DNA from 3 places in the Shewanella sp. MEBiC00475 genome. Region 2 is predicted to be linked to each of the others. Evidence: predicted binding sites of a transcription regulator. Region 2 holds the regulator's gene; each other region holds the start of a gene.
What was found. The regulator sigma-54, encoded in region 2, starts transcription at its own class of promoters, with help from an activator protein. The targets are predictions, from matches to a motif close to GTTGGCACGNNNNTNGNNT.
Positions count from the first base shown of each region.

Region 1: a site for sigma-54 is predicted at 3,669-3,687, ahead of FCN25_RS04045 (YggN family protein). Genes of this name have one in related genera too.
Region 3: a site for sigma-54 is predicted at 4,688-4,706, ahead of FCN25_RS16350 (PAS domain-containing sensor histidine kinase). Genes of this name have one in related genera too.

Region 1 is NZ_CP039928.1:940,372-948,574, reverse strand. It holds gene FCN25_RS04070 (oxidative damage protection protein) at 1-169, opposite strand, end outside; gene mutY (A/G-specific adenine glycosylase) at 195-1,268, opposite strand; gene trmB (tRNA (guanosine(46)-N7)-methyltransferase TrmB) at 1,518-2,234, shown strand; gene FCN25_RS04055 (YggL family protein) at 2,270-2,596, shown strand; gene glsB (glutaminase B) at 2,603-3,517, shown strand; gene FCN25_RS04045 (YggN family protein) at 3,749-4,561, shown strand; gene FCN25_RS04040 (LysR family transcriptional regulator) at 4,980-5,921, shown strand; gene FCN25_RS04035 (DUF885 family protein) at 6,368-8,203, opposite strand, start outside.
Region 2 is NZ_CP039928.1:2,821,257-2,829,459, forward strand. It holds gene mgtE (magnesium transporter) at 1-1,317, opposite strand, end outside; gene FCN25_RS12475 (HPr family phosphocarrier protein) at 1,816-2,091, opposite strand; gene rapZ (RNase adapter RapZ) at 2,112-2,975, opposite strand; gene ptsN (PTS IIA-like nitrogen regulatory protein PtsN) at 2,972-3,415, opposite strand; partial or broken gene raiA (ribosome-associated translation inhibitor RaiA) at 3,418-3,672, opposite strand; gene FCN25_RS12495 (RNA polymerase factor sigma-54) at 3,669-5,153, opposite strand; gene lptB (LPS export ABC transporter ATP-binding protein) at 5,296-6,027, opposite strand; gene lptA (lipopolysaccharide transport periplasmic protein LptA) at 6,024-6,605, opposite strand; gene lptC (LPS export ABC transporter periplasmic protein LptC) at 6,592-7,152, opposite strand; gene kdsC (3-deoxy-manno-octulosonate-8-phosphatase KdsC) at 7,149-7,715, opposite strand; gene FCN25_RS12520 (KpsF/GutQ family sugar-phosphate isomerase) at 7,718-8,203, opposite strand, start outside.
Region 3 is NZ_CP039928.1:3,655,087-3,663,289, forward strand. It holds gene FCN25_RS16325 (flagellar protein FlaG) at 1-329, shown strand, start outside; gene fliD (flagellar filament capping protein FliD) at 455-1,825, shown strand; gene FCN25_RS16335 (flagella biosynthesis chaperone for FliD, FliT) at 1,940-2,284, shown strand; gene fliS (flagellar export chaperone FliS) at 2,291-2,695, shown strand; gene FCN25_RS16345 (sigma-54 dependent transcriptional regulator) at 3,145-4,575, shown strand; gene FCN25_RS16350 (PAS domain-containing sensor histidine kinase) at 4,744-5,940, shown strand; gene FCN25_RS16355 (sigma-54 dependent transcriptional regulator) at 5,933-7,282, shown strand; gene fliE (flagellar hook-basal body complex protein FliE) at 7,545-7,886, shown strand; gene fliF (flagellar basal-body MS-ring/collar protein FliF) at 7,957-8,203, shown strand, end outside.

The sequences.
Region 1 (8,203 bases), 1.9 Mb from region 2:
TATTGAGTTTTTTTTCATTAATGAGCATGGTTTGTTTCTTTTGCCATAAGCCCCAAGCTTCTTTACTAATATTATCAAAAATACGCTTACCCAATTCTCCTGGGTATAGCTGAAAATCTAAGCCGTCAGCTGATTTGTTAAGATGTAGACACTGAACTGTGCGAGCCATGATGATTCCTTACTAACGTTAATAACTAATGTGTGACGAAAAGTACGGCTAAATTAGCCAAAATACGTTCTGTGGCGGCTGCCAACCCGACTTTCGCTGGTTGTTCTATGTTATACCAGAGAGCTGAGGTTTGTTCCATGATGCCGCTAGTGAGATCTGGAGATAGTTCAACTAACACAGGTTTAATATCAAGATGAAAGTGACTAAATGTATGTCTAAACCCTGCAAGCCCTTGCTCAGACTCTGTTAAATTATGCAGTGTTAAATAATCATCTAATTCTACTTGTTGTTCAAATTGAGGAAAACACCATAATCCTCCCCATATACCTGCTGGTGGACGTTGAATAAGTTGAACTTTTACTGACTCTTCGCTGTTATCGACTAAAACTAACATAAAAGCCGATTTTTCTGGCGTGACTTTTTTAGGTTTTTTGCCGGGATACAGGCTTTGATTCCCTGTTCTCTGAGCCTCGCAATCAATCGCTACAGGGCAATCTGAACAGTTGGGTTTACTGCGGGTGCAAACACTTGAGCCAATATCCATCATCGCTTGGTTAAACTTTTCAATGTTTTTGCTTGGTGTTAACGAATCGGTTAATTGCCACAATTGTTGTTCAACGTTTTTTTGTCCTGGCCAACCTTCAATAGCACCATGTCGGGCTAATACTCGTTTAACATTACCGTCTAAAATAGGGTGGTGTTGCCCCAGTGATAACGATAATACTGCGCCAGCAGTAGATTTACCTATTCCAGATAAGGCGACGACATCATCAAAATGAGTAGGAAACTCGCCGTTAAAGGTATCGCGAATATGTTGGGCTGCTTTGTGTAAGTTGCGTGCTCTGGCGTAATAACCTAAGCCTGTCCACAAATGCAGCACCTCATCTTGATGAGCATTAGCAAGATCGACAACGCTAGGGAAACGAGCCATAAATTTTTCATAGTATGGAATAACCGTCGCAACTTGAGTTTGTTGGAGCATGATCTCCGATACCCAAACACGATATGGTGTTTTATTGATCTGCCAAGGCAGGGATTTACGACCATGTAGGTCATACCAAGCGATAATGCGCTCAGAAAATGGAGTCATATTTTTCATGGTCGCAGTGTATCCATAGCCATTTTATTACACAAGTAACCGCACTACTTTAAATTTATGTTTTGGCTAAATTAGCGTAAACATGTGCAATGAGTTTAGGTATAATGCGCCACTGAACTTTAATAAATGATCTATTACAGATAGCAATTGCGTATTGTGCTGATAAAGCTAGGTATCCTAGCGCTTAGATACATAAATATTTAGATTTAGTACCACAGCACAAGCAAATACGCAGACAATGAGGCAATAATGAGCGACGTTACCACAGCTGAATTTAACGAAGACGGTAAGTACATTCGTAAAATCAGAAGTTTTGTTCTACGCGAAGGTCGATTAACTAAAGGGCAATCTCAGGCTATTGAAGCTTATTGGCCAACAATGGGCCTTGATTACACTCCACAACCGTTGGATTTAGTCCAAGTGTTTGGTCGCGATGCTGATACCGTTTTGGAAATTGGTTTTGGTATGGGCGCATCATTAGTACAAATGGCCCAAGCAGCTCCAGAGCAAAACTTTATTGGCATCGAAGTTCATAAGCCTGGTATTGGTTCGTGTCTTGCGGATGCTGGTGAAGCTAACGTTACTAATCTACGAATATATCATCATGATGCAATGGAAGTGTTAGAACACAGTATTGCTGATGGCTCTCTTGCGCGAGTGCAATTGTTTTTCCCTGATCCATGGCACAAAAAACGTCATCATAAACGCCGGATTGTACAAGTTGAGTTTGTACAACTCATCCGTCGTAAGCTTAAGATCGGTGGCGTGTTTCACATGGCGACTGATTGGGAAAATTACAGTGAGCATATGTTAGACATAATGAATGCTGCAGAAGGTTATAAAAATCAATCTACAACTGGTACAGTTGTCGAACGTCCAGAGCATCGTCCGCTAACAAAGTTTGAAGCTAGAGGCCACCGACTTGGTCATGGCGTATGGGATATCATGTTTGAGCGTATCGCTTAATCACAACTACACTTTCAACAATTGGAGAATACACCATGGCGCAAAATCGCAGCCGTCGTTTACGTAAAAAATTACGAGTAGATGAGTTTCAAGAACTCGGTTTTGAAATAAACTGGACTTTTGATGAGTCAGTTTCTGAGCAAGATATTGATAATTTGGTTGATCAGTTCCTTATTGAAGTCATCGAACCTCGTGACTTAGGTTTCCACGGTGGTGGACATAAGCAATGGGAAGGCATTATTGCGACCCAAACTATTGGTAAATGTACTGAAGAAGATACAGCTGCAGTTAATGCATTCTGGAAAGACAAGCCAGTATCCGACCTAGAAGTCAGCGAGTTGTTTGATATTTGGTGGGGTTAAGCCAAATTGCCTGAGCAATTATTACTTCAACAAGCGGTCGATAAAGTAAGATCGTTATTGGGTAAAGGCAAGGTTGCAGGATATATTCCTGCTCTTGCCTGTGTTGACCCCAATAAAATTGGCATTGCAGTTACCACCATCGACGGAAACACAATTGGTGCTGGCGATTACCTAGAACCCTTTTCTATTCAAAGTATCTCTAAAGTTTTTAGCCTGACTCAGGCACTTAATTTATATACAGAAGATGAAATTTGGAGTCGTGTGGGTAAAGAACCCTCAGGGCATTCATTTAACTCGCTTGTACAGGTTGAATTAGAACGTGGTAAACCTCGTAACCCTTTTATTAATGCTGGCGCGCTGGTCATTGCCGACTTGTTGCAAGCCCGTTTAGGGGCTCCTAAGCATCGTATGCTTGAGGTGGTACGTCAATTGAGCCAGAACGCGACATTATCCTACGATAAAGTGGTGGCTGATTCTGAGTTCCAGTTCAGCGCACGCAATGCATCTATTGCCTATTTAATGAAATCATTTGGTAATTTTGACGGCGACGTTAATACCGTGCTTAAAAGTTACTTTCATTATTGTGCCTTAAGAATGAATTGCGCTGATTTGTCCCGTGCGATGTTCTATTTGGCCAATAGGGGTAAAACGCTGGATGGCGACAGCTTAGTTTCTCCGGTACAAACTAGGCAACTCAATGCATTACTAGCGACATCCGGTTTATATGATGGCGCCGGCGAGTTTGCATATCGAGTCGGTATGCCGGGTAAAAGTGGTGTTGGAGGCGGTATTATTGCCGTTATCCCTGGCGATATGTCTATTTGCGTCTGGTCTCCTGAACTCGATATTAATGGTAATTCATTGGCGGGCACAGCAATGCTAGAACACTTAAGCCAACAGTTAGGCCGTTCAATTTTTTGATTTCAACCCGCTAAATTAATTATTATTGAGATTCGTAAAATAGACTACTTTTTGGTTTGTTTTACGAATACACTTCCGCAATTGTCCATTCATCAGCTTAATAATCAACTTCATATTAACTTTATTTCATATAAATCATAATCTTACCATTGTTGGCATAACTTGTGCTTTATAACTTTCATATCTGACTTACTTAATTATTGATATTCGTATAGCAAAAGGATTTTTATCATGACCAAGCAAAAATTGATTTGTGGTTTAGCATTAACCAGCATGCTGTTTACCGCGGGAACGCTGACCCCAGCCATGGCAAAAATGTCAATTAATGATGAAAAGTGCAATGTTACATTGAACTATGACGTTACCGTTGAACCAACAAACTTACAGATTAGCGATAACGGAACTGAGAAATATCGCGTTGAATTGGGTCAGTTGTATGTCGATGGTAAAAAGGTCACATTAAATGATAAACAACAGTTGTTATTAACTCAGTATTCTGACGAACTGTCTCGCCAATTACCTGACGTAATTGATTTGGTGGCAGATGTGGTTTCTATGGCATCTCAAGCCGTTAATATGGCGTTAACACCCATATTTGGTGATGCTACAGGTAGCCAAATTGATAAGTTAACCAGCGGCATTCAAAAACGCATCGATACTATGGCTTATCAGCAAGGTGATAAATTTTATTTAGGTTCAACAGATTCTTCAATTGAACATGCATTTAATGAAGAGTTTGAGCAAGAGATAGAACAAATGGTGACGAGCTCAATGGGTTCATTAATGATGACATTAGGCAGCCAGATCATGTCTTCTGAAGGAGGTTCATTTGAAGAGAAAATGAATGCGTTTTCAGTAAAAATGGACAATGTCGGTAAAGATATCGAGCAACAACTAGAGTCACAATCACAAGGGCTGGAGCTACGTGCTAATAAGATTTGTGATAATTTTGAAGGATTATTAGTGTTAGAGAACCAAGTGCGTCAAGCCATCCCTGAACTTGCTCCTTACACTTTAGCTAAGCTAGGCGATTTAAAAGAGTAAGTGTATTTGTTGTGTAAAACAGTCCTTCCTGGACACCCACCTTTCCCCAGTGCTTTTTTAAAGACACTGGGGCTTTTTTTTAGACTTAATTTAGCCATTTTGCCGCTATAGCTAGTGTAGCTTTGTTCTGATAAAAAAATTGTCTATCATAAATATAGAACCATATAGGCTTTATTTGTTATACTCATAAAAACTATAACAATATTACTCCCTACTTTAGATGTGGTTATATTTCGGAATAGTCATTTGTTTGCACTAGTTTGTAAGATTGGTTGGTTTTGGTGTTTATTTCGCTTCAATCATCACAATCACTGAATGCTGATATTGATACTGATGTTTAGCAAGGTATAGTTATTAGCAGTGACAAACAGATATCTGAAATTTTTATTAATGTCGTAACCAGCTTAAGGCGACTTTCATGTTAGAACTGTTAGAACCTATCGCAATTTTTACCCATGTTGCTCGTGCCGGAAGTTTTAGTGCTGCTGCCAGACGTCTTGGCATTTCTAAATCTAAAGTGAGTACTCAAGTTGCAGATCTTGAACATAAACTTGGTGTTCAGCTTATTCAACGTACTACTCGGAGTTTAAGTCTTACTGAAGCCGGTAATTTATTGTACTTGCAAGGTGAAGAATTACTTCGAGATGCAGAACAAGCAGTATCGAGTGTTCACAACTTAAATGATGCTACCCGTGGTGTGTTAAAAGTCGGGATCTCGCAATCCTTTGGCACTATGCATATCATTCCCGCTTTACCGGCGTTTATGGCAAGACATCCAGATCTTGAACTACAAGTCAGTTTGCTTGATCACAAAGTCGATGTTGTTAGCGAAGGCTTAGATTTGTTGTTAACCATGTCAGAGCAATTGCCGCTTGGTATGGTGGCAAGACCGTTAATGAAATGCAATTTCTTACTAGTGGCATCGCCGGGTTATATTGCCCAACATGGTAACATTAGCCGCCCAGAGCAATTAGTTGAACACAATTGTTTGGTGTATCAAGGCGAGTGGCATGAGCACAGTATGTGGCAATTTAAGAAGGGTGAAGACTATTGCGAAATTGGTGTTTCAGGTAATTTCCGTGTCGATAATGCACCAGCGTTAAAATCGGCTGCTGTGAGCGGTTTAGGCATTGTATATTTAGCCAGTTATTTACTGGAAGATGAAATTGCCCAAGGGACATTGGTGCCAATGTTGCCCGATTGGCAGTTGACTCATAATCTTCCATTACAAGCCGTGTATCCTCGCCGCAAACATTTGGCTCCCAAAGTCAGTGCGTTTATTGATTTCATTAAAACGCATATTGGTAGCCCACCATATTGGGATGCAAAGTTCGAGCATTTGTATAAGCTTCGTAAGTAAAAGTGGAAACATTGTTCTTATTTTGAGATAAAGCCACAACCTAGGTTGTGGCTTTATTTTTAATTAATTTAAATCAAAGTCTTACCCTGATTGGGTATCGGTTAGGTGTGACGGTATTAATCAAGCAGTTAGTGATTTATATTTGTTAAATAGTTGAAGTTTGTTCTGATATCAATACAATAGTTAGGAGTTGATTCAAAATGATTTGACCATACGTTTGTTTGAGAAATGACCCCTTTTCAGACAAGCGTACAAATCTGCAAGGTAGCAATTTTTGGATCCGAGTTGGCTATGGTTTTCGAACTAAAATAATGCCAACCTTAAAACCATCACCCTAGTTTATTTGGTTTACCCCAGACTTTGTTCTGGGGTTATTTTTTTTGTGGGAGTTGATAACGTAAAACGGCAACCTAAGGTTGCCGTTTTACGTTAATGCAGATGCTAGTTTAGATCGACTGAACTTGTTTAATCCACTTGTTTACTTGTTCTTCAAGAACATCTAATGGCAATGGACCATTTTTAAGGATTATGGTGTGAAACTCGCGAATATCAAACTTGGCTCCTAGTGTCTTCTTAGCCTGTTCACGTAGCTGAAGTATTTTAATCATTCCTACTTTATACGCTGTTGCTTGTGATGGCATAACAATATGACGTTCGACCATTTTTATCGCATCAGACTCAGCGTTTGGAGTATTCTCAACGTAATAAGTGATTGCTTGTTCTCGTGTCCACTTTTTAGCATGTATCCCAGTATCAACAACTAAACGGCATGCGCGCCATAGTTCCATTGATAAACGGCCAAAGTCAGAGTAAGGATCGGCATACATGCCCATTTCCTTAGGGAAATATTCTGAGTAAAGTCCCCAACCTTCAATATACGCAGTATAACCGCCAAATTTACGGAATTTAGGGATGCCTTGTAGCTCTTGCGCAATGGCAATTTGCATGTGATGCCCAGGGATCCCCTCATGGTAAGCCAGCGCTTCCATTTGATACTTTGGCATTGCGTCCATTTTATACAAATTAGCATAATAGGTTCCCGGACGAGAGCCATCTGGTGCTGGTTGGTCGTAAAATGCTTTACCTGCTGACTTTTCTCTAAAAGCTTCTACTTTTCGTACCACTAATGCTGCTTTAGGCTTAATAGTAAACACTTCGTCTAAACGCGACTCCATGGTATCAATCAGCGACTTGGCTTGAGCTAGATATGCCGTTTTCCCTTCAATGGTGTCTGGATAGTAAAACTGTTTGTCATCACGCATGAAGACAAAAAACTCTTGTAAGGTGCCAGTAAAATGTACCTTTTTCATAATGACCCGCATTTCATCATGAATACGGTTAACTTCAGATAGGCCCAGTTTATGGATAGTCTCTGCGGTCATGTCTGTGGTGGTGGTGCGGGCGAGGGCATTATTGTAAAACGCTTCCCCGTCAGGTAGTTTCCATGCACCATCTTTCTTATCTGCACGCGCTTCAAGTGATTTTGCATAGGTGATTAATTGCTCATAAGCTGGCTTTACCTTAGTAAGCAGAGCTTGCTTCACTTCAGCTAATAAGGCTTGTTTGTTGTCATCACTTATATCAAGTTTTGTTATTTTACGTGTGGCATCAGCCCATAACGCGCTGTCTTTACCCGTATCTGAAAATGGCGCTCCGGAGATAATGTTTTGACTGTCAGAAATCACATAGGCAAATACAAATTTGGGCGCGATGATATGTTTTTTAGCACGAATTTCTAACGAAGTTTCTAATTGCGACATTAGTGTCGGTATTGCATTTAAGCGGCTGATATAAGCTTTTGCATCACTTTCATCGGTAACTTGATGTTGATTAATCAGAAATGAGGCCACTCTTGAATGGACACCGTACATTTGGTTAATCGGATAAGTATGATAACGCCATTTATCATCGCTAATACTGTGCTCCAATCCAGCCTTTAATAATTCAAAACTGAGGGCGGCTTGTTCATTCAACTTGGTGACATCAAGGAGAGTGAGTCTTGTTAGTTGATCTTTACTGCGGGCTAAATCGGCATCGGCAGCGGCATCGGATAAATCATTCCATTTGCCATAGTCTTGTTTGATACCAAGATAAGTTTGGTTAACTGGATTAACCATCACATTTTCCATAAAAATGGCTTCAAACAATGCATTGGCTTTTTCTGACTCAGTTTGTTGGCTGACAGCTGTTGTACTTTCTTGTGGGTTCAACTGCGGTAAATTATTCAAATTTGCAGTGGCTGACGTGCTTAATAAGCTTGATAACGCCAAAGCAACGAGAGT
Region 2 (8,203 bases):
AACTACATCTGTCACCGTGGTGAGTACCATGCCACCCGCCAGTGCAGGATCGATGTTTAACTTTTTCAACATTATTGGGATCGTGGCACCAGCAAAGCCGGCTACCGTCATATTAATCAGCATTGCACTGCCGATTAACCCGCCTAACACTATGTCATCTTTCCACAACCATACCGCAATAAATACCAATATAGACCACATTAAGCCGTTTAATAATCCAATACTTAATTCTTTACCTATCAACCAACGGGAGTTACTTTGACCAATATGTCCCAGTGCAATACCACGGATCACCAGTGCTAAGGTTTGATTACCGGCAACCCCACCCATACTTGGTACTATGGTCATTAAAATCGCAATGGTGGCAAATTGCTCTAAGGTACCTTCAAACATGTTGCTAACTGATGAGGCAAGCAGTGCAGCGAATAAGTTAATCATTAACCATAGAGAGCGTCTCAGGGTACTTTTAAGCACTGGGCCAAAGGTATCTTCATCATCATCCATCCCCGCCATGCCCATCATTGAATGTTCGGCATCTTCACGGATTACATCAATAATGTCATCGATAGTGATCCGTCCAAGCAATTTTGCTTGTTTGTCGACCACAGGAGCAGATATCCAATCGAGTCGTTCAAATTTCTGCGCTACGTCTTTATCAGACATTTCAACGGGAATGCTTTCTAGTTCGGTGTCCATAATACTGCGGACAGTTACACTGGGGTTACATGTTAATAAATCGACCAACCTTACTCCGCCTAATACATGATCTTGGCGGTCGACCACATATAAAGTATCGGTAGAGTCGGGGAGATTTCCTCGTTGACGTAAATAGCGTAATACCACTTCGATATTGACATCTGGTCGTAACGTGACTGTATCGGTATTCATGATACTGCCAGCGGTATCTTCAGGGTAACGCAGTGCTTGTTCAACTCGATCTCGGTCTTGGCTTTTCATCGACTTGAGTACTTTTTTGTAAACCGTGTCAGGTAAGCTACGAAGAATATAGGCGAGATCGTCGGTGTCCATGCCGATTGTGGCTTGAGCAAGCTTTTCTGGAGTCATGTTGCTAATAAGTGAATCTTTTAGCTCTTCACCTAATTCGTCAAGAATTTCGCCTGTATGTTGCTGGTCAATTAATTGCCATAGCACTTGTCTATTTTTTGGCGGAGATGATTCAAGAATAAGGGCGACATCATTAGGCGACATGGTATGTAACATGTTGCGAGCGTGGACAAACATACCGCTGTCGAGTGCTTGGGCAAGTTGATTGAGGCGTTGTTCGGTAATTTCATTGTCTAGGTACTCTTTACCCATATATCTACTTCCTATTCATCACACAGCAATCATTTATTTCTCTGATTTTTCTGGCTCAAGTTTATTAGTTACAAAGTTGAAACCTATGCAACGAAAAATGGAATGCCTGAAGGTTTCTGTTGGGCGGGTTTCTATATCGCCGTATTATTTAATTAAACAATAGAGGTGTGCTTTCCGGATATCAAGCAACACCGGAGGTTACTAAAACGGGTATATTTTCGTCATCTTAAGCGCTAAACATTCACAGAGTAAAACAATACTTAATGTGATGGTATTGACTACCTGAGGTAAACATAAAGGCTATTCTTGTGAGGTGAATATGTAAATAATATTGTTGTGGCTACTGCGTTAGTATGAGGCTGAGGAGTTCAGGGCGCAACATCTAATATAGGCATATGGTTTGTGAGCATTATAGAATAGAAGCTAGTGTTACTGACATATTTAGCGCTAATCTTACATTTTGCGACTCTCTATTGCCGAGCTTCTAAGCGTACAAATTTAGCAACATTCATCAAATTTGGCATTAATGAGATCGCACACTGCGCTTAGGGCCGCTTCTGCATCTGGTCCTTCAGCTGTCACTGTGATCATTTTTCCAATTCCACTTTCGAGCATTAACAACCCTAGGACACTTGCTGCACTGGCACTTTTTTCATCTTGAATTAAGGTTATATTGGCATCAAAATCAGCTACTAGAATGGCTAACTTTGTCGCTGCGCGGGCGTGTAAACCTAATTTGTTTGAAATACTAACTTGGCGTTCAAGTTTGATCATTGATTCGATCCTATGTTCACTTAGCTGTTACTGCCATTTAAATCTAATTCTCTGTGGCGAACATTCACTGTATGTTTACTGCCTTGTCTAAATCGTTTTGCCAATTGATCGACAATATACACTGAGCGATGTTGACCACCAGTACAGCCAATGGCGATAGTAAGGTAGCTGCGATTGTTACGTTCTAAGTGAGGCATCCAAGTTTCGAATAGGTTTTCAATTTGCCAGATAAACTTATTAACTAATGGCTGGCGCCCTAAAAACTCTTGTACAGGTTCGTCTAAACCAGTAAATGGACGCAGCTCTATTTCCCAGTGTGGGTTGGGCAAAAAGCGTACATCAAACATAAAGTCCGCTTCTGTCGGCATTCCGTGTTTAAAGCCAAAAGATTCAAAGTTAATCACTAACTCTTTATCAACACTGCCTAGTAATATTTGCCTAACCTGGTCACTTAATTCGTAAATATTCAGTGCTGATGTATCAATATAATGGTCAACAATTTTTGCGATTGGTTCAAGTAAGCGTCCTTCTAGTTTGATCGCTTCTTGCAGTGAAATATGATTTTTAGATAGCGGATGTAATCGACGAGTTTCACTATAGCGTTTGAGTAGAACTTTATCATTGGAGTTTAAAAAGAAGCTGATAATTTCAGTGTCGTGCTCAAGCAGGGCTAATTGATTTTGAAGCACTTTACTTTGTTCATCAATGTTGCGTACATCAACACTGATTGCCACTAAATCATTACTACCTTTGAGCTGGGCTAATAATGTGCCAATAAGAGCTAAAGGCAAATTATCAACACAATAATATCCTAGGTCTTCCAATACTCTTAAGGCTACTGATTTTCCTGAGCCTGAACGTCCTGATACTATGACAAGTTTCATGCAGTGATAACCTGATAAAGTTCTGTTGAGTCGTGAGTTTTACGAAGCTGTTTCAATATTTGCTTGTCACTTAGTTTTTGGGCCATGTTCGATAACGTGCTTAAGTGTTCTTGGCACTGATCTGCCGGCACTAATAAAGCAAATAACAGATCAACTGGTTGGTTATCGATTGCATCAAAGGCAATGGGTTCTTCACACTTAATAAATATGGCAATGGGCTGATCGATAGACGTCAATCGACCATGAGGTATCGCGATGCCATTTCCTATACCTGTGCTACCCACTTTCTCTCTCGCTAAAAGGCTTTCAAAAACCTCTTGCGAAGATAGGGGTGGGTACTGGGCAGCGACTAAGTTGCTGATGAGTTCCAGTACTTTTTTCTTACTGCCCGGGGTGGCACAGGTAGTGCACTCCGGTCGCAGAATGGTACAAAGTTCCATCGTTAGTGTTGTGTATACTTCTGTTGGTGTTTAATTACCTGACGGTTGAGCTTATCGATCAGGGCGTCTATTGCAGTATACATATCAGTACATTCTGACATGGCAAACATCACTATGCCATCTGTGATTTTACTGGCTTTTGATCTTTGTTGTAACTTTTATACATTGAGCGCAACGTTTGCATTATGGCTCTGATCGGAGTGTCGTTCAAGCTTTGAAAATTTATCATGAATATATTCCGTTGCCTTGTAGGTTATAAACTCTTACGTTGGTTAGACGGTGGAATCATCATTGCTTCACGATATTTTGCAATGGTACGACGAGCAACGTTTATGCCCTGTTCAGCCAGAAGTTGGGCCATTTTACTGTCACTCAGCGGTTTTTGCTGGTTTTCTGCAGCAACTAATTTTTTGATAAAAGCACGAATTGCAGTAGATGAACATTCACCGCCATCGTCAGTGCTGACATGGCTAGAGAAGAAGTATTTTAGTTCAAACAGTCCTCGTGGGGTGTGCATGTATTTTTGGGTAGTCACCCGTGAAATGGTTGATTCATGCATTTCTACAGCTTCAGCGATATCATTTAATACCATTGGTTTCATGGCTTCTTCGCCATATTCAAAGAAACCTTGTTGAAATTGTACAATGCAATTGGCCACTTTGAGTAATGTGTCGTTACGGCTTTCAATACTTTTAATAAACCATTTAGCTTCTTGCAAGTGGCCTCGAATAAATTGACTATCCGACGGATTTTTACTGCTTCGCGCCATGGCGGCGTATTGTTGATTAACGCCAATTTTTGGCATGTTGTCAGGATTTAACTCTACAACCCATCGGCCATTTTTCTTTAGTACCGTAACATCGGGTATGACGTATTCGTCATCTACGGCAGTAATTAATAAACCTGGACGAGGATTAAGTGACTGGATTAGGGTGATAGCGTCACGCAACTCGTTTTCTTTTAGCTTTGTTTTACGCATTAACAATCTAAAATCACGCCCGGCAATTAAATCTAAATAGTCTTTAATCAGCAGACGAGCATTATCAATATGGGGGGTTGTGTTGGCATATTGCGCTAATTGGATGAATAAGCACTCGCTTAAATCTCTAGCCGCTACACCAACAGGATCAAAGTGTTGAATGCGCTTTAATACGGCTTCAACTTCATCTAGTTCAACGGTTTCATCGCCCATTGCTTCGAGAATATCTTCGGTACTTTGGGTTAAATAACCTTGTTCATCAACAGCATCAATGATAGCGGTGGCAATTGCTAAATCGGTCTCAGAAAAGGGAGTAAGATTTTTTTGCCATTCTAAATGCTCATACAGACCTTCGGTGGTTTCACCTTGGAATGGCATGTCATCGTCGCGCATGCTCGCACTGCCTGAACCTGACATTGGGGAGGCGGTATACACTTCGTCCCATGTCGTATCCATGGCTAGATCATCCATGGTTTCTTTGGTTATAGACTCTGCAGTGTCAACTGTAGAGGTGTCTTTTTCTTTATTAACGCTGCTGTTGTCACTAAAGTCGGTATCAGCTTGGTCTCGATTTTCTTTTGCGGAGTTTTTTGCTTCTGAAAACTCATCTTCTATTTCAAGCAATGGGTTTGAATCCAATGCTTGTTGGATTTCTTGCTGTAGCTCCAATGACGATAATTGCAGTAAGCGAATAGCCTGCTGCAATTGTGGGGTCATGGTTAAGTGTTGACCCATTTTGAGTTGGAGTGACGCTTTCATTTACCGCTTATCCCTAGATGATTTCCATAAAAATGACAATCTAAAATACTGTATTGATTGTTACATACATCAATGACATTTAACGTTATTTAGTTAACGTTCAACAAAACGAGTTAGATAGTTTAAAAGACCCGTAACTTAACTATAGCTTGAATTGTTCACCTAAGTACACAGCTCGAACTTGTTGATTGCTCAATACTTCATCAGGTGTACCTTCAGCAATTAAATTACCTTGGCTAACAATATAGGCCCGCTCGCAAACATCTAACGTTTCACGAACATTATGGTCGGTAATTAATACCCCTAAACCGCGACTTTTCAGTTGTTGGATAATTTTTTTAATATCAATAACTGAAATAGGATCAACACCAGCAAAGGGTTCATCGAGTAAAATAAATTTTGGATTAGCAGCTAATGCGCGTGCAATCTCAACGCGACGACGTTCTCCACCCGACAACGACATGCCTTGATTATCGCGAATGTGGGTAATGTGGAATTCTTCTAGCAAATGCTCAAGTTGTTCAATTCGTTGGTCGTTGTTGAGCTCTTTGCGAGTTTGCAACACGGCCATAATATTGTCGTGTACAGTGAGCTTACGAAAAATGCTGGCTTCTTGCGGTAAATAACCAATACCTTTACGGGCTCGAAGATGCATTGGATCGGCGGTGAGATCGTCATTATCAATTAAGATCCGACCTTTATCGCTTTTTACTAAGCCGACAACCATATAAAATGTGGTTGTTTTACCCGCCCCATTAGGGCCTAAAAGACCCACTATCTGGCCAGTTTTAACCGTTAAACTAACATCTTTAACAACTTGACGAGCTTTATAGCTTTTAGCTAAATTTTCAGCGGTTAAGGTTATTTGGGTCATTGTTTGTTCTGCTTGTTAACAGGGATTTCAGGGAGTTTTTGCTTCGGCGCGGTTTCATCTTGGAAGTTTTCAGGTTGAATAATCGTGATGACCCGATCTTGTCCCTTACCTGTACTTTCAGCTATCAACTCTTGTGCATTGATATTGTACTTAATTTTGTTACCAGTAACTTGGCTTCCTGATTGCTCAAGCTTGGCATTGCCTATTAATGTGAGCGTGGTGCTGGCAAGATCATAAGTAATTTCGTCGGCACTGGCGGTACCTATTTGGCCGTCATCTAATTCTTGTGAAAACGTTGCCGGCGAACCAGTGGCGATAAGTCTTTTACTGGTGCTGTTTTCGGGGGTAAATGCCCGCAGCTGATCAGCATTGATATTAATCGAGCCTTGAACAATGGTAACCGGGCCATTAAAGACAATTTGATTGTTTTTAATGTCGGCAGACTGGCTTACTGCGGCAATTTTTAACTCCTGCATAAGATCACCTTGTTTAGCCATGGCAGGCAAACTCAGTAGGCAAAGTATGCTACTTAATAACATAACATTGGCGCGAGTGTGGAGACGATTAATGTGGCTCATATTTCCCTTCTACCTGGCTGAGTAGCGATAATTTTTGCGAATTCAAGTCTGCATGTAGGCCTAAGCCTTGAATAATAAACCCTTTTCCTTTGATATACACCATCTCCTGCGAGGTACCTATCATAGTGGTTAAATCCACAGTAATGGCTTGGGTGCTCAGTGATTGTAGGGGTTCTTCTATATCAATAGCATCAATAATAACATTATTTTCTAATATGACTTTGCTGGTATTTTTATTTAATCGTCCTCGGTCTGCACTTAATTGCCACTGTGCTTTACCATTTTCAGGATAAATGAGGTAGATAGGTTTGGTAAAGTGAGTGACGTCAGTAGAAGCATAATGTTCCATGTGCTCGGCACTGACTCGACTTTCTACAAAACCGAGTTGATTAAATTCAGTGGTTTGAAGGTTATTTGCAATAAAATCTGGACGCTCAATTCCGCGAACTTTCACGGCCTCCATTTCACTGCGCTTTATTTGTGCTTGCCAGTATAGTATTAAAGCAAGGCCAAAAAAAACTACAATACCTAGCGTGACTCTATTCATATACTCATACCATGAGCAGTGGCAAATTTATCTTGGCTTAATAGTAATAAGTCGGTCAGTTCACGTAGTGCACCGTGTCCGCCATTTAGGGTCGTTGTCATATGGCATTGTTGTTTTACAAACGGATGGCCATCACCGACACATACTGCTAGTCCTACGGCTTTCATCACGGGAAGATCAACCATGTCATCACCAATGTAAGCGACTTCGTCGGCGCTCACATTATACAAAGACATAAGTTGCTCAAAAGGTTCGGATTTATTGTCAATCCCCTGGTAAATATGCGTAATACCTAATGCCGTCATGCGGTTTTCTACTATTTTGGATTTACGCCCAGTGATCACAGCTACATGAAATCCACTTGTGATGATAGAACGCACTCCGTAGCCATCGCGAGTATGAAAGGCTTTCAGTTCTTCGCCAGCATTACTGAGGTAAATACGGCCATCGGAAAATACACCGTCGACGTCACAGATTAATAGTTTAATTTTTTGAGCGCGTAACCACACATCATTACTGATGGGACCGTATAATCCTTGGCGAAACGAGGTTGATTCTGACATGATTAAATGACTCCAGCTTTAACCATATCGAGCATATTTAATGCCCCGATCGGTTGGTGTTTTTCATTGACGACAATCAATCCGTTGATGCTTTTTTCATCCATAATTTGCAGTGCTTGTGCAGCTAAAATACCAGCAGGACTGGTCACACAGTTTTTGGTCATTACGTGTGCTATCGGAGTGGTTCTCAGGTTCACTTCTGCATCGATGACACGACGTAAATCTCCATCGGTAAATATACCCACTAGCTTATTATCATTATCGACGACTGCGGTCATGCCAAGACCTTTTTTGGATATTTCGTAAAGTGCTTCAGTAATACAAATATCATTATGGACTATGGGTAAATCATCACCTTTATGCATGACATCATCTACTTTCAACAATAATTTTCTTCCCAAAGAACCGCCTGGATGTGACAAGGCAAAATCATCACGAGTAAATCCTTTTGCTTGCAATAATGCAATGGCTAATGCATCACCCATTGC
Region 3 (8,203 bases), 830 kb from region 2:
AAGTCGATAAAGTGTCGTTGGTTAACGGGGTAGCAGAAACTGAAGTAAACGCTAAAATTGCAGCTGACGCTAATATTGCAACAGATGCTAAAGCAGAGCAGACTGAAACTGAAGCCTTAGAAGAAGTAGTTTCCCAGTTGTCGGAAGTGATGTCATTAATGAATAAAGGGCTGGCATTTTCGGTTGACGAAGATTCAGGCTCGGCTATTGTTAAAGTAATGGATATTAGTTCGGGTGAAATTATACGTCAAATCCCCAGTGATGAGGCGCTAGAGTTGGCGCAAAAATTGCAAGACGTAAAAGGGTTGTTGATGAGAACCGAAGCCTAATAGCTAATGCTTGATGCTAATGCCTGATGGGGCATGGCGAGTTGTTGATAGAATAAGTCGATTGCGTTTTTTTGTGACAACAAATTAAATCGCTTTAAGATTAATTGAGATAAGTTGAGGTAAACATGGGATTAACATCGGTAGGGCTAGGGTCTGGCCTAGACATTAACGGTATTGTATCGGCTTTAGTTAGCTCGGAACAAGCTCCTAAGGTTGCTCAATTTGACACAAAAGAGGGCGCGATTAACTCTGAGATATCAGCGCTAGGGTTTTTAAAAAGTGCCTTATCGGAATTTCAAGACAGCTTAAGCTTTCTCTCTAAAGAAGACTCCTTTGAAAGTCAAAGCGTGAAACTGTCAAAGAGCACCTACTTAAGTTCAACGGTAACGGATGACGCGGTATCAGGCAGTTATAGTGTAGCTGTTGAACAGTTGGCGGTAAATCAAAAAGTCGGTTCTGCGGCTGTGAGTGATGTAACGGCGGCGTTAGGTGAGGGCTCGTTAAACTTTGCTGTGGATGGTGACAGCTTTGACATTGCCGTTAGCGCAGAAGACACCTTACAAACACTGGTAGCAAAAATTAATGGTGCTGATGATAATGTTGGTGTTACGGCAACCATAGTGAACAGTGATGACGGTGCCAAATTAGTCTTAACCTCTAACGAAACCGGTACCGCCAATAATATAACGGTTTCTGCCACCGATGCAGATGCCGGTGCTAGTACTGTGCTAGCCGATACCTTTACCATGACTGAGTTGCAGCCCGCTAAAGATTCGATTGTGTATATCGACGGCCTAAAGCTTACCTCAAGCAGTAATACCGTTGAAGATGCCATTGAAGGCGTGACGCTTAACCTTAAAAGCGCTGATATTGACGAGTTGACCACATTAACCGTTTCCCAGAATACCAGCTCAATTAAAACGGGGATACAAGCCTTTGTTGACGCTTTTAACTCTATGACCGAGTCCATTACAAGTTTAACCAGTTATAATGCTGATACCCAAGTGGCTGGCGTTTTACAGGGTGACTCTTTACCGCGCGGGATACAAAGCCAGTTACGTAATGTGATTTCATCATCATTTTCAACAACGGACGGTAGTTTGTCATTGGCTTCTATCGGTATTACCACCACTCGCAGCGGCACCTTAGAAATTGATGACGATATTTTAACCGCAGCATTAAAAAACAATGTAGACGGTATTAAAGAAATGTTTACCACGGAAGATACCGGTGTTGCAACCAAGTTAGATGGCTATTTAGACTCATATGTTGGCACAGGTTCCATTATTGATAGCCGTGATACCTCCCTTGACAGTAGCTTGGAACGTTTGGCTGATCAGCGTGAAGCGTTTGCCACAAAAATGGCGGCGTTTGAAGCGCGCTTGTATACCCAGTATAACTATATGGATTTAATTGTGGGGCAACTGAGCACTCAGAGTTCCGACTTGCAATCTCGACTCGATTCACTTCCTGGGCTTGTGAGCCAAAATGATTAATTGCATGGTTGATTAACCTGTGAAATTAACCTGTGAAATTAACCTGTGAAATTAACCTGCGCAATTAACCTGTGGATTTAATCTATTTAAAAGATGATGGCGAGTTGAAAATAAATGACAACAACAGCACAAAAAATGTTAATCGATGATTTGGATGCGACCAGCGAACAATGCAGAACAGTATTAGATAGTTTAAAAAGCAAAAATGAGACAGAAGAATTTGATAAGTTGGTATTAGATTTGCAAGAGTTGGTTACTAAGCGTCAAAACTTATTGGATGTTTTGATTGCAGACGATTCGTTTGTGCAAAAAGATTATTTGCAACGCCAATTGGAGCTGACATTAAGCCTTGAGGTGAAAGCAAAGTTAGTCATGAAGAGTTTGCATGCTGAAATACATTTAGGAAAGAAAAACCAACGTCAAGTTAATGTTTATAAAAGTATTGATTCAGATAGGTAGGTATTTATGAGAAGCTCACTACAGTCATATAGAAAAGTTTCGCTAGAAAGCGAAATTGCGGTGGCTTCGCCGCATCGCATTATACAAATGATGTTTGAAGGCGCATTGCAGCGTATTGCACAAGCTAAGTATGCCATTCAGCAGAAACAACCTGCGCAAAAAGGCGAAAATATCGGTAAAGCAATTAGTATTATTGCTGGGCTGAGTGGTAGCCTAAACATGGATGCTGGCTCCGAAATTTCTGCTAATCTAGACTCTCTTTATGAGTATATGTTGAGAAGATTATCAGAGGCCAATGTCGCTAATGATGTGGAAATGCTCGAAGAAGTTTCTGCTTTGCTTAGAACCATTAAAGAAGGTTGGGATACAATTCCACAAGATATGCATGAGTTAACCTCAGAAGCGAGTTAATCGTTACAGTATACTGCATACTGTAATCCAGGTAATAAAAAAGACGCATAGCGTCTTTTTTGCTATTTGGCTTACAGTGATTCTTCTTGTAGATAAACGGGTAGTTGGCTTGCTGTTAAGCTGAATAAAAATAACAAAGCGGTAAGCTTGTAAGCATTCATTAGATTTTTTGAATGAAAAAGCAGCATTTTTAAAAAAAATGTGGCTTGATATCGATAAAATGTAACTGGTACTTGCTTATGATGGCTTGATAATACAGTATTTATGATTGTATCTATTGTTGTGACTGCGTTTTTGCGTTAATTAACAAATTAACAACCCTGTTTAGACATAATGATAGTATATTGTCACAGTAGTCAATTTTTTGGCTACACTGTATTTTGGTGTTGTAGCTTATTGGCTATAACCTTCCCGAGTAAATACCTATAACAAGAGCTTTGGCCTTCTGAATGATGCAAATAGAACAAAGAATTTTAATTGTCGGTACCCCATCAGAGCGTGTGACTCGTTTGTGCTGCATTTTCGAATTTTTAGGCGAAGAATGTGAAATTGTTTCAACCGAGAGCTTATTCACCTTACTCGAGCAATCTCGTTTCCGCGCCCTCATCATGGCGACAGATCACGTTGATGCCGACAGCATTAAAAATATAGCTGTGATAGCGCCTTGGCAACCCATGTTGTTACTGGGTGATACCGATATCAGTTTATCTAGCGTTCTTGGCACCATAGAAGAACCGATAAATTATCCGCAATTAACTGAACTACTTCATTTTTGTCAGGTGTTTGGCCAAGCCAAACGAGACTACACACTCACCAGCGGTAATCAAACCAAGTTGTTCCGTAGTTTAGTGGGCCGCAGTGAAGGTATTGCTAAAGTTCGTCATTTGATTAATCAAGTATCAAGTTCTGATGCCACCGTATTAATACTGGGGCAATCGGGTACGGGTAAAGAAGTTGTCGCGCGCAATATTCATTATTTATCTGAACGTCGCGATGGGCCGTTTATTCCGGTCAATTGTGGTGCTATTCCTGCGGAGTTGCTAGAAAGTGAATTGTTTGGTCATGAAAAGGGCTCTTTCACTGGTGCGATATCTTCACGTAAAGGTCGTTTTGAATTAGCTGAAGGCGGCACATTATTTTTAGATGAAATTGGTGATATGCCGCTGCAAATGCAAGTTAAGTTGCTGCGTGTATTGCAAGAAAAGGTATTTGAGCGTGTTGGTGGCAGTAAAACTATCGCGACAGATGTTCGTATTGTTGCGGCGACGCATCGCGATCTTGAAACCATGATTATTGATAACTTGTTTCGCGAAGATTTATATTATCGACTTAATGTATTCCCAATTGAAATGCCAGGGTTAAGTGAGCGCAGTGAAGATGTGCCGTTATTACTCCATGAATTAGTGAATCGAGTATTTAATGAAGGCCGTGGCAAGGTTCGTTTTACCCAACGGGCTATTGAATCGTTAAAAGAACATTCCTGGTCTGGTAATGTCCGTGAATTGTCTAACTTAGTTGAACGTTTAACCATTTTGTTTCCTGGTGGGCTGGTTGACGTAAATGATTTACCCCAAAAGTATCGCTATATTGACGTGCCTGAATATTGTGTCGAAGTGAATGAAGAACAATTAGAGCGAGATGCGTTAGCGTCGATATTTAGTGATGAAGAACCCGTTAATATTCCGGAAACCCGCTTTCCCAGTGAACTGCCGGCCGAAGGGGTTAATTTAAAAGATTTATTGGCGGAGCTGGAAATTGACATGATCCGTCAAGCTCTTGAGCTGCAAGACAATGTTGTTGCAAGAGCCGCTGAAATGCTGGGTATTCGCCGTACAACATTGGTCGAAAAAATGCGTAAATATGGACTGAGTAAAGAATAGCGTTAAATGACATTACATTGTTAATGAATGAAGTATCGCATAAAAACAAAAACACATCTTCGGGTGTGTTTTTGTTTTTATGGCTGTTGATGCACCAATAAAAAATGTTTTCATTGGCACACTAAATGCATTAGGTTAGTCAAATGTAATTCTTTTGACGGAGTGGCCATGTATTCAGCTCGAGTGTTATCAAATCCGCGTAATGCGGAGGTTGAGTTGCCTATTACAGCATCGTTTACCACCACACCTTATGCATCGACTAAGCCTGTTTCCCGGCCGAATGAAAGTGCCATTCGTCAAAGTATTGCTCACGCTAAAACACCGGTGTTTACGCCGGCTGTGAGTGCTTATTCAAGTAAGGCTGCCAATATGTCGAATCAAATGGCGCATATTCTCCAAGCCATGCCATCTGGGGTAGTGATTATTGATGGCGATGGCGTGGTGACGCTTGCTAACCCCGTTGCTACCGAGCTTTTGGGGCGTCCATTACAAGGTGCCCGCTGGTTTGACATTATTCAACGTGCTTTTGCTCCACAAGATGATGATGGCCATGAAGTGTCATTAAAAAATGGTCGCCGAGTAAAATTGGCCATAACGCCATTGGCACCAGAATCTGGACAGTTGATAGTGATAACCGACCTTACTGAAACCCGTTTGTTACAGAAAAACCTGTCTCATTTACAACGTTTATCCGCATTAGGAAAAATGGTGGCGACATTAGCCCACCAGGTGCGTACCCCATTATCTGCCGCCTTGCTCTATGCTTCTAATCTCGCCAGTCCTAAATTATCAGATTCAGCTCGAACTAAGTTTCAATCTAAGTTAGTTGATCGACTGAATGAATTAGAGCGTCAAGTTAATGACATGTTATTGATGGCCAAAGGGCGTCAAGAGGGAATGGCAGAATCCGTTTCAATGGACGAGATTATTACTCAAGTGATGGCAAGCTGCGAGCCTATTGCAGATAAAAAACACTGCCAGCTTGTTGTTGAAGATACATCCAATTCATTGATGCTTGCCAATGCTAATGCATTGAGCTCTGCGGTGAATAATTTAGTGATGAACAGTATTGAAGCGGGTGCCACAAAAATTAAAGTCAGTGCCAGTGAAACCCCAGAGGGGCTGTTGTTAGATGTCATTGATAATGGCAAAGGGCTTGAACCGTCAATGCAACAGCAAATATTAGAACCCTTTTTTACCACTAAGAGCCAAGGTACCGGTTTAGGCTTAGCCGTTGTTCAGTCGGTAGTACGTAACCATGGCGGGCACATTCAGTTGTCATGTAAGCCTGGTATGGGTTGCCATATTCGTTTGCGCTTCCCGCACATTAAAAAAACAGCAGATCAGGAGGTGATGCATGACTGAAGCCAATATTCTATTAGTTGAGGATGACGCTGATTTACGTGAAGCATTGCTTGATACCTTAATGCTTGCCCATTACGACTGTGTTGATGTCGGTAGTGCCGAAGAGGCTATTTTGGCCTTAAAAGCCAACCATTTTGATATGGTGATTAGCGATGTGCAGATGGAAGGCATTGGTGGACTGGGTTTGTTGGCCTATTTACAGCAACATCAACCTAAACTGCCGGTATTGTTAATGACCGCTTATGCCACGATTGACAGTGCGGTTAGTGCGATGAAATTAGGTGCTGTAGATTATCTTGCTAAACCGTTTGCGCCTGAAGTGTTGTTGAATCAGGTGTCACGTTATTTACCGTTAACGCAAAATCACGATAAACCTGTGGTTGCCGATGACAAAAGTTTAGCCTTGTTGTCGCTGGCTCAGCGGGTAGCCGTGTCAGATGCATCGGTCATGATTATGGGGCCGAGTGGTTCGGGTAAAGAAGTGTTGGCACGGTTTATTCACCAACATAGTCAACGCCATGACCAACCGTTTATTGCGATTAACTGCGCAGCAATACCCGAAAACATGTTAGAAGCCACCTTGTTTGGTTACGAGAAAGGCGCATTTACGGGCGCTTATCAAGCTTGCCCAGGTAAGTTTGAACAAGCCCAAGGTGGCACCATATTGCTTGATGAAATATCCGAGATGGAACTTGGCTTACAAGCTAAATTATTGCGGGTATTGCAAGAACGCGAAGTAGAGCGTTTAGGTGGCCGTAAAACCATTAAACTTGATGTGCGAGTACTGGCTACCTCAAACCGAGATTTAAAAGCCATGGCGACATCTGGTGAGTTTAGAGAAGATTTATACTACCGAATTAATGTGTTTCCGTTAACTTGGCCTGCGCTGCATCAACGCCCTGCAGATATTTTACCGCTGGCGCGACATTTGCTGATTAAGCATGCTAAAGCATTTAATATGACTACAGTACCTAAGCTTGATGATGCTGCCACTAGACGTTTATTAACCCATCGTTGGCCAGGTAATGTACGTGAGTTAGATAATGTTATTCAACGTGCACTGATATTACGGGCTAATGATTATATAGGTGTCAATGATATTATTATTGACTCTGCCGATGTGAAGTTGGTTTCTACAGAGAGTATTGAAAATGATAAGTCTGTTGACGTAGACGGTTTAGGCGATGAATTAAAAGCTCAAGAGCATGTGATTATTTTAGAAACCCTTAATCAATGTCAGGGCAGTCGGAAAATGGTCGCAGAAAAACTGGGGATCAGTGCCCGCACGTTACGTTATAAAATGGCTAAAATGCGTGATATGGGGATCCAATTACCTGCATAGCAACCGACATAGCAAAAAGTGCAGTTATCAGTTTTTTGTTAAGTCTATGATTTAGCACTCTAATAATTTTATTTCTGTTCATTAAATTAGATTGATACCGCTTTATATACCAACAAATAACCTATTCCATTATGTGAATAGGTTATTTTTGCCTTCCTGGTTTCTATCTTTCTCCTGTTATTTAACATCTTGGCATCTAAATTGCTTTAACTCTGTATTAGTTATTATTGTCGTCAAAAAATCGACGAAAGGGAGTTACACCATGCAGATTAGCGCAAATCCATTAATGCAAGAAATGCAGTCACTTCGTGGCGAAATATCTCCTTCTATTGGTTCATCTATTCGTCCCAACCTTACCCAACAAGTGAATAACACGACGGGAGCTGATTTTAGTCAGTTACTGTCTCAAGCCGTGGGTAGTGTTAATGAATTGCAGCAAACATCGGCAAGTTTAGCGACTCGTTTAGACATGGGCGACACCACTGTTTCTTTGTCTGATACCGTTATTGCGCGTGAAAAAGCTGGCGTTGCGTTTGAGGCAACGGTGCAGGTACGTAATAAGCTGGTTGATGCTTATAAAGAAATTATGAATATGCCTGTTTAGTGCAGACGTTTTTAAGCACTAAATTACATAACACCATCAGATATAGCAGGTACGTATTGTGAGCACAGACATAATGGTAGGTTCAGATTCAACAGTTGATGACGGAGTCCAGCAAGAGAATAAATCTGGATTGCTTGGCGGTGCTGGTGGTGCCGACATGATGCGTCAGGTGATCATGATTCTGGCATTGGCAATCTGTCTTGCGTTGGCGGTTTTTGTGATGATGTGGGCGCAGGAGCCTGATTATCGCCCATTGGGTAAAATGGAAACTGCTGAGATGATCCAGGTCTTAGATGTTCTCGATAAAAACCAAATCG